Regions from separate parts of the Bradyrhizobium sp. I71 genome, predicted to be linked through region 2. Evidence: riboswitches for the same ligand, from Rfam matches in the RefSeq annotation. Region 2 holds a riboswitch; the other holds the start of a gene.
The links. Region 2 has a riboswitch for glycine ahead of gcvT (glycine cleavage system aminomethyltransferase GcvT). Riboswitches for the same ligand answer to the same signal wherever they lie in the genome.

Region 1: it holds a riboswitch for glycine, as region 2 does, so the genes downstream of both, FJV43_RS04105 (D-amino acid dehydrogenase) here and gcvT (glycine cleavage system aminomethyltransferase GcvT) in region 2, are expected to answer to the same signal.

Annotation. Positions count from the first base shown of each region.
Region 1 covers NZ_CP059398.1:811,148-818,897, forward strand. The annotation lists gene FJV43_RS04090 (ABC transporter substrate-binding protein) at 1-1,095, opposite strand, end outside; gene FJV43_RS04095 (ABC transporter substrate-binding protein) at 1,191-2,798, opposite strand; gene FJV43_RS04100 (M20/M25/M40 family metallo-hydrolase) at 3,068-4,198, shown strand; glycine riboswitch at 4,293-4,397, shown strand; glycine riboswitch at 4,401-4,506, shown strand; gene FJV43_RS04105 (D-amino acid dehydrogenase) at 4,576-5,877, shown strand; gene FJV43_RS04110 (ABC transporter permease) at 6,056-6,997, shown strand; gene FJV43_RS04115 (ABC transporter permease) at 7,017-7,750, shown strand, end outside.
Region 2 covers NZ_CP059398.1:950,223-957,972, forward strand. The annotation lists gene FJV43_RS04785 (DUF3455 domain-containing protein) at 1-29, shown strand, start outside; gene FJV43_RS04790 (DUF3303 family protein) at 35-319, shown strand; gene FJV43_RS04795 (cyclic nucleotide-gated ion channel) at 323-1,552, opposite strand; gene alaS (alanine--tRNA ligase) at 1,559-4,237, opposite strand; glycine riboswitch at 4,461-4,549, shown strand; gene gcvT (glycine cleavage system aminomethyltransferase GcvT) at 4,696-5,844, shown strand; gene gcvH (glycine cleavage system protein GcvH) at 5,855-6,223, shown strand; gene gcvP (aminomethyl-transferring glycine dehydrogenase) at 6,241-7,750, shown strand, end outside.

The sequences.
Region 1 (7,750 bases), 140 kb from region 2:
CTCGGCGAGCGCCTTCTTGGCCGCAGCAATGTCACCGCCCTTCGCGAGGGTCTCACCGCCAATGTCGGTCGCGAAAGGCGTGTCGCAGATGAAGATCGCGGCGCAGGTCTTGTAGTACTTGGGATCGCCGATCAGCGCATCGAGCACGTCCTTCTGCTTGACCGCCAGGAGTGCCGCGCGGCGAACCTTGACGTTGTCGAATGGCGGATGGAGGAAGTTCATCCGCGCACCCGTCTGGAATCCGAACTTGTTCAGGATCTCGGTTTTGAGCCCCTTGTCGGCTTCGATGGCGGGCAACATTTCAATGGCGGGATTTTCCATGAAATCGATGTCGCCCGACTGCAGCGCGTTCAACGCGGTCTGGGCGTCCGGCATGGTGATCCACTCGACGCGGTCCACCTTCACCACCTTGCCGCCGGCAGTCCAGCTCGCCGGCTCCTTGCGCGGCACGTAGTCGGTGTTCCTGACGTAGATCGATTTCACGCCGGGCTGGAATTCCGACGCCACGAACTTGAAGGGACCCGAGCCGATCTGCTCGGGGATCGGCTTGTCGGACGGCGTCTCGGCGAGACGCTTCGGCATCATGAAGGCAACGCGCGAGGACGGCTTGCCGATGGAATCGAGCACCAGGCCGTAGGGCTCCTTCAGCTTCAGCGTGATGGTCCTGGCGTCGGTCGCCTCGATGCTCGCGGTGAAGTCCATGAGCTTCTGGCCCATGCCGTCGACCGCGGCCCAGCGCTTCAGCGAAGCGACGCAGTCTTCCGCCGTCACCGGCGCACCGTCATGCCACTTCAGGCCGTCGCGCAGCGTGAAGGTATAGGTGAGCTTGTCGTCGGAAATCTTCCAGTCCGCCATCTGCGGCTGGATCTTGAAGTTCGAATCCGTCGCGATCAGCGTGTCGAAGATCATGTAGCCATGATCACGCGAGATGTAGGCGCTCGTGTAGATCGGATCGAGGACGCGCAGATCCGAGTGCATCACGGCGGTAATGGTCTTGCCCGCAGCAAGAACTGGCGAGCCCAGAGCCGAAAGCGCGACGACCGAAAGCGCAAGTCTGGAGGCGAACGCGCAACGCCCCCTCATGAGTTGGAACATCGGGCTCCCCTGGACTCTTTCCTGGCGGGCGGCGCCGCTGATATCAGCGGCGCCGCGTGGCGATCCGGACGAAGGTCGCGGCGAGAACGCCTCGCCTACTCCGACTTGCTGACGTTCCAGAACAGCGGCGTCGCCGGACCGTCGAGCAGGCCGGTCAGCGATTTGCGCCAGCCGCTCGGCAGGAGATACTGCCCCAGCGGGATGTAGATCACCTGATCGTACGCCTCCTGCTGGATCTCGGCCGCGATCTTCTTCTGCTCGTCGAGCGAGGATGCGCGGACGAAAGCGTCCTTGAGCTGCTCGATCTTGGGGTCTTCGGCCCAGCCGAACCAGCCCTTCTTGCCCTGGCCGCCGATCGAGAGATTGGCGATCGGGTTGGCAACGTCGGCCGCGACCCAGTTGGTGAAGAACATGTTCCAGCCGCCCTCCTTCGGCGGCTTCTGGCTGGCGCGGCGGCTCACCACCGTCTGCCAGTCAGTCGCTTGCAGGTCGACCTTGAAGCCGGCCTCGCGCAGCAGCTGGGCTGCAACGATCGGCTGCGCCTTGAGCGTCGTGACGTCGCCGGGCGCCATGATCACGATCGGTGTGCCGTCGTAGCCGGACTCGGCAAGCGCCTTCTTGGCTGCGGCCATGCCGTTGCCCTTGATGAGAGTCTCGGCGCCGACGTCGGTCGCGAGCGGCGTATCGCACACGAAGAAGGCGCCGCAGATCTTCTGATATTTGGCGTTGCCGACGAGTGCATCGAGAACGTCCTTCTGGTTCATCGCCAGCAGGGCAGCTCGCCGCACCTTCACGTTGTCGAACGGCGGATGCAGGAAGTTCATGCGGCCGAGCGTCTGGAAACCGAACTTGTTGGAGACCTCGATCGTGAGCTCCTTGTTGGCTTCCAGCACCGGCAGCATGTCGAACGGCAGGTTCTCCATGAAGTCGATGTCGCCAGACTGCAGCGCGTTCACTGCGGTCTGCGAGTCCGGCATGGTGATCCACTCGACGCGATCCACCTTCACCACCTTGCCGCCGGAGGTCCAGCTCGCCGGCTCCTTGCGCGGCACGTAGTCGGTGTTCTTGACGTAGACCGCCTTCACGCCGGGCTGGAATTCCGATGCCACGAACTTGAAGGGACCCGAGCCGATCTGCTCCGGGATCTGCTTGTCCGGCGGCGTCTCGGCGAGGCGCTTCGGCATCATGAAGGCGACGCGCGAGGACGGCTTGCCGATGGAATCGAGCACGAGGCCGTAGGGCTCCTTCAGCTTCAGCGTGATGGTCTTGGCGTCGGTCGCCTCGATGCTCGCGGTGAAGTCCATGAGCTTCTGGCCCATGCCGTCGACCGCGGCCCAGCGCTTCAGCGAAGCAACGCAGTCTTCCGCCGTCACCGGCGCACCGTCATGCCATTTCAGGCCGTCGCGCAGCGTGAAGGTATAGGTGAGCTTGTCGTCGGAGATCTTCCAGTCCGCCATCTGCGGCTGGATCTTGAAGCTCGAATCCGGCGCCACCAGCGTGTCGTAAACCATGTAGCCATGGTCGCGCGTGATGTAGGCCGTGGTGAAGATCGGGTCGATGATGCGCAGATCCGAATGCATCACCGCCGTGATGGTCTTGCCGGCCGCAAGCACTGGCGAGGCCAGCGCGGTCGAAAGCGCGACGACCGACAGCGCAAGTTTGGAGGCGAACGCGCGACGCCCCCGGCGCATGAAGTGGAACATAGAAAGTTCTCCTGACGTGAAACTGTTCAAAGGCAGGTCATTGGTTGAGCATGCGGTTCATTCGTTGGGCGAACTAACCTCATGCAATGCCTTTATCTTTTTGAGACTTGCAGACAGTGCCGAGCGCGTCAATCCGGTTTCGTCGCAGCCCCTCACGGCGCGCGCACGGGCTCCACAAAGATCGGTTTGGCTCTACAACACCCTCCGCTTGTCCTGCCCCGCGCCGATGCAATGCGCGTTCCATCTTTCGAAGCTTGAGAGACATTGAGATGAATCCTGCCAATCTTCCCTTTGATTCCGAGGCGATGCTCGAGGGCCTGCGCGGCTGGGTCGAATGCGAGAGTCCGACCTGGGATGCAGGCGCCGTGGACCGCATGCTCGATATCGCGGCGCGGGATATGGCGATCATGGGTGCGACGATCGAGCGCATTGCCGGCCGCCAGGGCTTTGGTGGCGTCATCCGCGCGCGCTTTCCTCATCCCAAGCAGGGCGAGCCGGGCATCCTGATCGCCGGACACATGGATACCGTTCATCCGGTCGGCACCATCGAGAAGCTGAAATGGCGGCGCGAGGGCAACAAGTGCTATGGCCCCGGCATCTACGATATGAAGGGCGGCAATTACCTCTCGCTGGAAGCGATACGGCAACTGGCGCGCGCCTCGTTCACCACACCGCTGCCGATCACCGTGCTGTTCACGCCGGATGAGGAAGTCGGCACGCCTTCGACGCGGGACATCATCGAGGCGGAAGCGGCGCGCAACAAATACGTGCTGGTGCCGGAGCCCGGCCGCGCCGACAACGGCGTCACGACCGGACGCTACGCCATCGCGCGCTTCAATCTCGAGGCGACGGGACGGCCGAGCCACGCCGGCGCCACGTTGTCGGCCGGACGCTCGGCGATCCGCGAGATGGCGCGGCAGATCCTCGCGATCGACGCGATGACGACGGAGGACTGCACCTTCTCGGTCGGCGTCGTCCACGGCGGACAATGGGTCAATTGCGTTGCGACGACCGCAACCGGCGAAGCGCTCTCCATGGCCAAGCGTCAGGCCGATCTTGACCGCGGTGTCGAGAGGATGCTGGCGCTGTCGGGCACCACCAACGACGTCACGTTCAAGGTCACGCGCGGCGTGACGCGTCCGGTTTGGGAGCCGGATGCGGGTACCATGGCGCTCTATGAGAAGGCGCGCGGCATCGCCAAATCGCTCGGCGCGGAATTACCGCATGCCAGCTCCGGCGGCGGCTCCGACGGCAACTTCACCGGCGCGATGGGAATTCCCACGCTCGACGGCCTCGGTGTCCGCGGCGGCAATGGCCACACGCTGGAGGAGTTCATCGAGGTCGATAGCCTGGTCGAGCGCGGCCGGCTGATGGCAGGTCTGCTGGCGACTCTGGAGTAATTGAATCGAATTTGCACTGCACAATACGTCGGCAGTCACGGTCGAAATTTAGCCTTGTCTAAAAATGAGGCGTATCGTACTGCTCGGCCGTCCACGCGATGATGCGGGAGAGATCGCAGCGAAGGCTTTCGGCCTTCGTCGCGGCGCCGACGGAGCAACCGCCCCGGAAACTCTCAGGCAAAAGGACCGTTTCGTCAGGACGATCTGGAGAGAGGCGGCGCGATTTCAGGCAATCGTGACGTCCACCGAAGGGGATAGTCCGTTGCGAGATCCGCAGCGGATCAAGCTCTCAGGTAACCGTGACAGATGGGGCGCCGCCAACGGCCTTACGGCCGGCGGTCCGCCGACTCTAACTCACGGGAGCCCCGAACTTCACCATGACCCATATTGCCATCATCGGCGCCGGCATCACCGGCGTCACGACCGCCTATGCCCTGCTCGAACGCGGCTACAAGGTGACGGTGCTCGACAAGCACCGCTACGCCGCGATGGAGACGTCCTTCGCCAATGGCGGGCAGCTCTCCGCATCGAACGCCGAAGTGTGGAACAGCACGGCGACGATCCTGAAGGGCTTGCGCTGGATGTTTCGGCGCGACGCGCCGCTGCTGATGAACCCGCGGCCGAACTGGCACAAATATTCGTGGATGAGCGAGTTCGTCGCCAACATCGGCAACTACCGCGCCAACACCATCGAGACCACGCGGCTCGCGATCGAAGCGCGCAGGTATCTGTTCGACATCGCGGCGCGCGAAGGAATCGACTTCGATCTCGAACGCCGCGGCATCCTCCACATCTATCGTGACAAGGCCGGCTTCGAATCCGGTCTGCGCGTCAACGCGCTGCTGCAGGAAGGCGGCCTCGACCGCCGCCCGGTGACGTCGGAGGAAATCCGCAGCATCGAGCCGACACTGCGCAAGGACTATTATGGCGGCTTCTACACGCCGTCGGATGCGACCGGCGATATCCACAAGTTCACCCGCGGCCTGGCGGAAGCCTGCAAGCGGCGTGGCGCGACCTTCATCCACGAGGCCAATATCGATTCGATCGCACGTGCCGGCAGCGGCTTCGTCATCGGCTGGGCCGATCTGGCCGCGAGCGATGCCGTCGCGGCCGCGCGCGGCGCACTGAACGCGGACGGCGTCGTGGTCTGCGCGGGCGTTGCGAGCCGTCACTTCGCCGCCCTGCTGGACGAGCGCGTCAACGTCTATCCGGTGAAGGGCTACTCGATCACCGTGCAGCTCGACACCGCCGAAAGCCGCAACGCCACCCCGACGGTGAGCCTGCTCGACGAGGCCGCCAAGATCGTCACCAGCCGGCTCGGCGCCGATCGTTTTCGCGTCGCCGGCACCGCCGAATTCAACGACTTCAATCGCGACATCCGCGCCGACCGCGTGCAGCCGCTGATCGACTGGGTGCGCAACAACTTCCCCGCCGTCGAAACGTCGCGCGTCGTGCCGTGGGCCGGGCTGCGCCCGATGATGCCGAACATGATGCCGGTCGTGCGCGCCGGGCGGATACCGGGCGTGTTCTTCAACACCGGCCACGGCCATCTCGGCTGGACTCTGTCGGCCGCGACGGCGCAGATGATCGCCCAGACCATCGACGGCTGGCGCGGCCTCAACGCTCCGCCGACGGTCCCTTCACTTGGGGTTGAGCGTGAACTGCGACATGCATCCTGAGTGGTCGATATCGGAGACATGCCGGCCTCTTGCTACGGCGCAGCCCTTGGCACACAATTTGCCCTAAGAGGACGGCGTCTCCGAGCGGCCTTTCCAGCCCAAGTGATAGGCATGATAGACACGACAGAGTTCACGGGAGCCTCAGGGCTCCACACGTTCCGTAGCCGGAGATAAGTGCATGCTGGGTTATCTTATTCGCCGCGTTCTGGCCGCGGTGCCCGTGATGGGCGTCGTCGCGCTGTTCGTGTTCCTGCTTCTGCGGCTGACGCCGGGGGATCCCGCCGCGATTCTCGCCGGCGACAACGCGACACCGGAACGGCTCGAGCGCATCCGCGCCTCGCTCGGCCTGAACGAGCCCCTGATCGTGCAGTTCATCACATGGGTGAACAAGCTGCTGCACGGCGACCTCGGGACCTCGCTGATCTCCAACCTGCCGGTGATGAAGATGATCGGCCAGCGCGTCGAGCCGTCGATCTCGATCGCGCTGTCGACCATCATCCTCGCAGTCGTCGTCGCCGTCCCCCTGGGGGTGATCGCGGCCTGGAAGCACGGCACCTGGATCGACCGCTTCGTGATGGGCCTGTCCGTGCTCGGCTTCTCGGTGCCGGTGTTCGTGGTCGGCTATCTCCTGATCCAGATCTTCGCCATCGACCTGCGATGGGTGCCGGTGCAGGGCTTCCGCAGCATCTCGAACGGCTTCGGGCCGTTCTTCGAGCGCATCATCCTGCCGACCTGCGCACTCTCCTTCATCTACATCGCCCTGATCGCGCGCATGACGCGCGCGGCGATGCTCGACGTGCTCGGCGAGGACTATGTCCGTACCGCGCGCGCCAAAGGCATCAACGAGGTCGCGGTGATGATGCGCCATGCGCTGCGCAACGCCGCGGTCCCCGTGATCACCGTGATCGGCACCGGCTTCGCGCTCCTGATCTCCGGCGTCGTCGTCACCGAGAGCGTGTTCAACATCCCCGGCATCGGCCGCCTCACCGTTGATGCGGTGCTGGCGCGCGACTATCCGGTGATCCAGGCGATGATCCTGCTGACGTCGCTGATCTATGTCGTCGTCAATCTTCTCATCGACGTCGCCTACACCCTGCTCGATCCCCGGATCCGGTACTGAGGCAAGGATAAGGATACAAATGTCGGTCGATACCCTTCCCCAGTCGTCCATCCCGATCACGTCGCCGCTGCGGCCGCGATTCGGATTCCTCACCTCGACGCCCATCATTGCGACTGCGACGGTCCTGCTCACGCTGGTCGTGGTGGTCTCGATCCTCGCGCCGCTGATCGCGCCGCATGATCCGATCCAGCTCGCGCCGTCGCAGCGGCTCAAGCCCTCCTCCTCGCAATTCCTGCTTGGCACCGACGCCTACGGCCGCGACCTGTTGTCGCGCGTGATCTATGGCGGCCGCATCTCGCTTCTGATCGGCATCGGCTCGGCGATCCTGTCGATCGTCATCGGGCTCGCGATCGGCCTCGTCTCCGGCTTCTTCAAGCTGGTCGATTCCGTGCTGATGCGCGTCATGGACGGCCTGATGGCGATGCCGAGCATCCTGCTCGCGATCGCCGTGGTGTCGCTGTCCGGCGCCAGCATCTGGACCGTGCTGATCGCGATCACCATTCCCGAGATTCCGCGGGTGGCGCGCCTGGTGCGCTCGGTCGTGCTGTCGGCGCGCGAGGAGCCTTACGTCGAGGCCGCGATCTCGGTCGGCTCCAGCCTGCCGAAGATCATGTGGCGCCACCTGATGCCGAACACGATCGCGCCGCTGATCGTCCAGGGCACCTATGTCTGCGCGAGCGCCATTCTGACCGAGGCCATCCTCTCCTTCCTCGGCGCCGGCATCTCGCCGGAGACGCCGACCTGGGGCAACAT
Region 2 (7,750 bases):
CCGACTACGTCTTTCTGAAGAAGGGCTGAGACCAATGCTCTTCATGGTGATCGAACGCTTCAGGGATCGCGACCCGATTCCGGTCTACCGGCGCGTGCGCGACGAGGGCGTCAAGTTTCCGGAAGGCCTCAAATATGTCGGCAGCTGGATCGAGCCGAATTTCGATCGCTGCTTCCAGCTGATGGAATGCGACGATGCCCGCCTGCTGCAGGAATGGGTTTTGAACTGCCAGGGCTTCGGCATGACCTTCGAGATCGTGCCCGTGGTACCCAGCAAGGAGACGCGAGAGGTCGTCGCGCCATTCCTCGACGGGACGTGACGGCTACCCAGCAGGGCCCGCTTCCTTTTCCGCCTGCGCCAGCTCGGCGAGCGCGAGATCGCCGGTGTCGGCGAGCCTTGCCTTGGCGGTGGTATGGACGTGGTCGGCGAGCGTCGGCATGCGCTCGATCAGTGCGTGAAAATCCTGGGCGTCGAGCACGAGCAGCCGGGACTTGCGGGTCGCCGTCACCGTGCCGCTGCGCTTTGTTTTGTGCAGCAGCGCGATCTCGCCGAAGAAGGTACCGTCGGCGAGCCGCACATGCTGGCTCGGCAGCGCGATCTCGACCTCGCCGGCGGTGATGAAATACATCGACGAGGCGACATCGCCCCGCCGCACCAGGATCTCGCCCTGCTCGATGGTGCGCGCGCGCAGCAGCCGCATGATGTCGGCGATCTCCGCGGCCGACAGATGCGAGAACAGCGGCACCCGCGCCAGCATGCCCCAGGTGACGACGAAATCGCGCCGCTTCACCTCTTCCGCGAACGCGGTCGAGATGATCGCGACCGGCAGCGCGATCATGGCGAAGCCGGCGATGATGGCGAAGGTGGAGACGAACTTGCCGAGCGGCGTCACCGGCACGACGTCGCCATAGCCGACCGTGCCGAGCGTGACGATCGCCCACCACATCGCCTGCGGAATGGTGCCGAGCTTGTCCGGCTGCACGTCGCGCTCGATGGCGTAGAGCAGCGAGGCGAAGGTCAGCACCGCGCCGATCAGGATGACGATGCAGCCGACCAGCGCCCGCCGCTCGGCATGCACGGCCGCGAGCAGCGAGCGCATCGCCGGCGAATAGCGGATCAGCTTGAAGAACGGCAGCACGCCGAGCGCGGCCAGCGTCGCATGCCCGCCGGTGGCGAGCACGATTGCCGCCGGCAGGAACGCCATGAGATCGATGATGCCGAGCGCGGAGAATGCGTAGCCGAGCCGGTCGGCCAGCGCGGAGCCCTTGCGCTGGGTGTGCCCCGCCACCGTCCACAGCCGCGCCGCATATTCCAGCGCGAACACGATCACGGACAGGACGGTGATGCCTGCGAACAGCGTGCCGAACTGCGCATCGAACTCCGGCACCGAGGCGAGGATCATCGCGGCCACATTGAGCACGATGACCCCAATGATCAGCTGGATGAAGCGCGACCCGACCGAATAGGCCAGCGGATCGTGCTCCAGCAAATCGTACAGGCGATCCCGAAATTCGGGATCGCGAAGCCCACGTCCGCGCGGAACGGGGGCCATGGCGACTTAAGCGCCCGCCATCGCTTTTTCGATCGCGGTGAGCGCGGCCGCCGCCTTGGCGCCGTCGGGGCCGCCGGCCTGGGCCATGTCGGGCCGGCCGCCGCCGCCCTTGCCGCCGAGCGCCTCGGAGGCGATGCGCACGAGGTTCACGGCGTTGAAGCGCGCGGTGAGGTCCTGCGTGACGCCGACGACCACACCGGCCTTGCCGTCCTCGGTGACGCCGACGATGGCGACGACGCCGGAGCCGATCTGCTTCTTGCCGTCGTCGGCGAGGCTCTTGAGATCCTTCATCTCGATGCCTTCCACCGCGCGCGCCATCAGCTTGACGTCGCCGACCTCGCGCACGCTTGAGGCTGCGCCGTTGCCGGCGGAGGCGCCGCCGCCCATCGCGAGCTTCTTGCGGGCGTCGGAGAGCTCGCGCTCGAGCTTCTTGCGCTCCTCCATCAGCGCGGCAATGCGGGCCGGCACGTCGTCGAGGGAGGTGCGCAGCTCGTTCGCCGCGGTCTTCGCCAGCGCCATGGTGTCGTTGGCGTGCCTGCGCGCGTAATTGCCGGTCAGCGCCTCGATGCGGCGCACGCCGGATGCGACCGCGCTCTCGCCCGTCAGCGTGATCAGGCCGATATCGCCGGTGCGCTTGACGTGGGTGCCGCCGCAGAGCTCGACCGACCAGCCGAGCGCGTTGGCGCCGCGCTCGCGCGCGGTCCTGCCCATCGAGACGACGCGGACCTCGTCACCGTATTTCTCGCCGAACAGCGCGCGTGCACCGGCCTCGCGGGCCTCGTCCACGCCCATGATCCGCGTGGTGACCTCGTCGTTCTCCAGCACCACGTCGTTGGCGATGTCCTCGACGCGGGCGAGCTCCTCCGCCGTGATTGGCTTCGGATGCACGAAGTCGAAACGCAGGCGGTCGGGTGCGACCATCGAGCCGCGCTGGGCGATGTGGTCGCCGAGCACCTGGCGCAGCGCCTCGTGGATGAGATGCGTCGCCGAGTGATGGGCGCGGATCGAGGAGCGCCGCGAATGATCGACCTCGAGCTGCAGCGCGGTGCCGAGCCTGATTTCGCCGCTCTCGACCGTGCCGATGTGAACGAAGAAATCGCCGAGCTTCTTCTGCGTGTCGGTGACGCGGAACTTGACGCCGCCCTCACCCGTCAGCACGCCGGTGTCGCCGACCTGGCCGCCGGACTCCGCATAGAACGGCGTCTGGTTGAGCACGATCGCGCCCGTCTCGCCGGCCTTGAGGCTGGCAACTTCGTGGCCGTCCTTGACCAGCGCGGACACTACGCCTTCGGCGCTCTCGGTCTCGTAGCCCAGGAATTCGGTCGCACCCAGCTTCTCGCGCAGCGGGAACCAGATCGCCTCGGAAGCCGCCTCGCCCGAGCCCTTCCAGGACTCGCGCGCCTTCACCTTCTGGCGCTCCATCGCATCCGTGAACGCCGCCTGGTCGACGCCGATGCCGCGCGACTTCAACGCGTCCTGCGTCAGGTCCAGCGGGAAGCCGTAGGTGTCGTAGAGCGTGAAGGCGACGTCGCCGTCGAACATGTCGCCCTTCTTCAGGCCGGCCGACTTCTCGTCGAGGATGGCAAGGCCGCGCGACAGCGTCTTGCGGAAGCGGGTCTCTTCCAGCCGCAGCGTTTCCTCGATCAGATTCTCCGCGCGCATCAGGTCGGGATAGGCCTGGCCCATCTCGCGCACCAGCGCCCAGACCAGCCGGTGCATCAGCGGCTCCTTGGCGCCCAGCAGCTGCGCATGGCGCATGGCACGGCGCATGATCCGGCGCAGCACGTAGCCGCGGCCCTCGTTCGAGGGCAGCACGCCGTCGGCGACGAGGAACGCGGAGGAGCGCAGATGGTCGGCGATGACGCGGAACGAGGCCACGGTCTGCTCGCTCGGCCCGGTGCCGAGCGCGGACGCCGTCGCATCGATCAGGTTCTTGAACAGGTCGGTCTCGAACACGCTCTCGACGCCCTGGAGGATGCAGGCCATCCGCTCCAGGCCCATGCCGGTGTCGATCGAGGGACGCGGCAGCGGCTGGCGCTCCTCCTTCGTCACCTGCTCGAACTGCATGAACACGAGATTCCAGAATTCGAGGAAGCGGTCGCCGTCCTCCTCCGGCGAGCCCGGAGGCCCGCCCCAGATGTGCTCGCCGCGGTCGATGAAGATCTCCGAGCACGGGCCGCACGGGCCGGTGTCGCCCATCGCCCAGAAATTGTCCGAGGTCGGGATGCGGATGATGCGGTCTTCGGAGAAGCCGGCGATCTTCTTCCACAGGCCCGCCGCCTCGTCGTCGGTGTGATAGACCGTGACGAGCAGCTTGTCCTTCTTCAGCCCGAACTCGGTGGTGATCAGCTTCCAGGCAAGCTCGATCGCGCGCTCCTTGAAATAGTCGCCGAACGAGAAATTGCCGAGCATCTCGAAGAAGGTGAGATGGCGCGCGGTGTAGCCGACATTGTCGAGGTCGTTGTGCTTGCCGCCGGCGCGCACGCATTTCTGCGAGGTGGTGGCGCGCTGATAGGGCCGCTTCTCCACGCCGGTGAAGACGTTCTTGAACTGCACCATGCCGGCATTGGTGAACATCAACGTGGGGTCGTTGCGCGGCACCAATGGCGAGGACGGCACGATCTCGTGGCCGTTCTCGGCAAAGAAGTTCAGAAAGGTCGACCTGATCTCGTTGACGCCGCTCATGTTCATCCAATCGGGTGTGCTTGGACCCGCTTCCTGCCATCCAAACCAGAGGTTAGGGCTGATATCTGCGGGCCAAAGCGCTTTTAGACAAGGCCTGCTTCAGTGTCCAGAAACTGTGCAAGGAGATCAGAGGGTTGCCGCAGGCGCGCAATCCCGGTTGAAAAGGCGAAACCGCCGCGTTGACAGGCTTGGCCGGCCTGTGGTCTGTAACCATCTATATCGTACGGCCACGTCGGGAGAGACCGGCTTTACTGCCGGCGCCGAAGGAGCAACCGCCCCGGAAACTCTCAGGCAAAAGGACCGCGTGGCTTTGACAGCATCTGGAAAGAGGCGCCGACGGGCCTAAGAACCCGGGTGGCGTCCGCCGACGGGATAATACTCTCAGGCACAGCGACAGATGGGGCTTCGACAGGTTGGCCCGGGGAATTGTCCCCGGGGAACCGCCGAGGACCCCTGTGATGCCAGTACCCGACGACCAGAAATCTCTCCGACATACGCCCCTCCACGCCCTGCATGTGTCCCTCGGCGGCAAGATGGTGCCGTTCGCCGGCTATGACATGCCCGTGCAGTACCCTGCGGGCGTGCTGAAGGAGCACCTCCATACGCGCGCCGCGGCCGGGCTGTTCGACGTCTCCCATATGGGCCAGCTCGCGCTCCGGCCGAAGTCGGGCAAGGTCGAGGACGCCGCCCGTGCGCTGGAACGGCTGGTGCCGCAGGACATCGCGGCGATCGCGCCCAACCGGCAGCGCTACGCCCAGTTCACCAATGCGGACGGCGGCATCCTCGACGATCTCATGGTCGCCAATTTCGGCGATCACCTGTTCCTGGTCGTCAACGCCGCCTGCAAGGACGCGGACGAGGCGCATCTTCGCGCGCACCTCGCGGACGACTGCGTCATCGATTCTCTTGCCGACCGCGCGCTGATCGCGCTGCAGGGCCCGAAGGCGGAAGCGGCGCTGGCGAAATTGTGTGCAGAGGCGCCGTCCATGACATTCATGGATGCCGGCCCGCATGAGGTCGCCGGCATCAAATGCTTCGTCTCGCGCTCCGGCTATACCGGCGAGGACGGCTTCGAAATCTCCGTTCCCGCTGCGGACGCCGAGCGCCTGACCAGGACGCTGCTCGAAAACCCGGACGTGCTGCCAATCGGCCTCGGCGCCCGCGACAGCCTGCGGCTCGAAGCCGGGCTTTGCCTGTACGGCCACGACATCGACACCGCGACAACGCCGGTCGAGGCCGCGCTGGAATGGTCGGTGCAGAAGAGCCGCCGCAGCGGCGGGATTCGCGCTGGCGGCTTTCCCGGCGCCGAGAAAATCCTCGCCCATTTCGACAACGGCGCGTCCCGCCGCCGCGTCGGCCTGCGTGCCGAGGGCCGCGCGCCGGTGCGCGAGGGCGCGCCGCTGTTTGCGGATCCGGCCGCAGGCGAGCCGATCGGCAAGGTCACCTCGGGCGGTTTCGGCCCGAGCCTGAATGCGCCGGTCGCGATGGGCTATGTGCCCACGAATCTGAGCGCGCTCGGCACGAAACTCTTCGCCGAGGTGCGCGGCCAGCGCCTGCCGCTCGCAGTCGCCGCCATGCCCTTCGTGAAAAACACCTACAAACGCTGAGGACAAGACAATGACCACGACGCTGTACACCTCCGACCATGAATGGCTCGCGATCGACGGCGACGTCGCCACCGTCGGCATCACCGATTACGCTCAGCAGCAGCTCGGCGACGTCGTGTTCGTCGAATTGCCCAAGGTCGGCCGGAGCTTGAAGAAGGCCGAGGCCGCCGCCGTCGTGGAATCGGTGAAGGCCGCCTCCGACGTCTACGCGCCTGTTACGGGCGAAGTGCTCGAGGCCAACGAGGCGCTCGCCGCCGAGCCGGCGCTGGTGAACTCGGATGCGCAGGGCGCGGCCTGGTTCTTCAAGATCAAGATGGCAGACAAGAGCGAGCTCGGCAGCCTCATGGATGAAGCCGCCTACAAGGCCCATACGGCTTAACGAGGATGGAGCAAGCGATGACCGCGCACCGCAAATCCAACGGCGACACCGCCGCCTCTTTCGTCCGCCGCCACATCGGCCCCTCGGCGCGCGACGTCACCGCAATGCTCGAGGCCGTCGGCGCGAAAAGCGTCGACGCGCTGATGGCGGAGACGCTGCCGGCGTCGATCCGGCAGGCCGCCCCGCTCGATCTCGGCAAGCCGCTCAGCGAAACCGAGGCGATCGCGCATATGGGCGAGCTCGCAGCCCAGAACCAGGTCTTCACCTCGCTGATCGGCCAAGGCTATTCCGGCACGATCCTGCCCGCCGTCATCCAGCGCAACATCCTGGAGAATCCGGCCTGGTACACGGCCTATACGCCCTACCAGCCCGAGATCAGCCAGGGCCGACTGGAGGCGCTGTTCAACTTCCAGACCATGATCTGCGACCTCACCGGGCTCGACGTCGCCAACGCCTCGCTGCTCGACGAGGCCACCGCCGCCGCCGAAGCCATGGCGCTCGCGGAGCGGCACTCGCAGGTCAAGGCGAAGGCTTTCTTCGTCGACAAGGACGTGCATCCGCAGACGCTGGCCGTGATGCGGACCCGCGCCGAGCCGCTGGGCTGGACCCTGATCGTCGGCGATCCCCTCACCGATCTCGACAAGGCGGACGTGCTTGGCGCGCTGCTGCAATATCCGGGCTCCTCGGGCGCATTGCGCGACCTCAGGCCCGCGATATCAGCGCTGAAGGCCAAGGGCGCGCTCGCGATTCTCGCCGCCGATCTCTTGGCGCTGACGCTGATCGCCTCGCCCGGCGAGCTCGGGGCCGATATCGCCATCGGCTCGGCGCAGCGTTTTGGCGTGCCGATGGGCTATGGCGGACCGCATGCGGCCTATATGGCGGTGCGCGATGCGCTGAAGCGCTCGCTGCCCGGCCGCATCGTCGGCCTCTCCGTGGATTCCCGCGGCATGCCGGCCTACCGCCTCGCGCTGCAGACGCGCGAGCAGCACATCCGCCGCGAGAAGGCGACCTCCAACATCTGCACCGCGCAGGTGCTGCTCGCCGTGATCGCCTCGATGTATGCGGTCTATCACGGCCCCGAGGGGCTCTCGCAGATCGCGCGCAACGTCCACCGCCGCACCGCCGTGCTCGCGAGCGGCCTGCGCAAGCTCGGCTTTGCGCCGCAGTCCGAGAACTTCTTCGACACGCTCAGCGTCGATGCCGGCGCCAGGCGCGCCGAGATCGTCGCGCGTGCCGCGGCCGAACAGATCAATCTCGGCATCGGTGACACCGCACTGCGCATCGCGCTCGACGAGACCACGACGCCTGCGACGGTGGAAGCGGTCTGGCGCGCCTTCGGCGGCACCTTCGCTTATGCCGAGATCGACGCCGGGACGCGCGAGGCGCTGCCGGAGACGCTGAAGCGCACCACCCCGTTCCTCACTCATCCGGTCTTCCACGCGCATCGCTCGGAGACCGAGATGCTGCGCTACATGCGCAAGCTCAGCGATCGCGATCTCGCGCTCGACCGCGCCATGATCCCGCTCG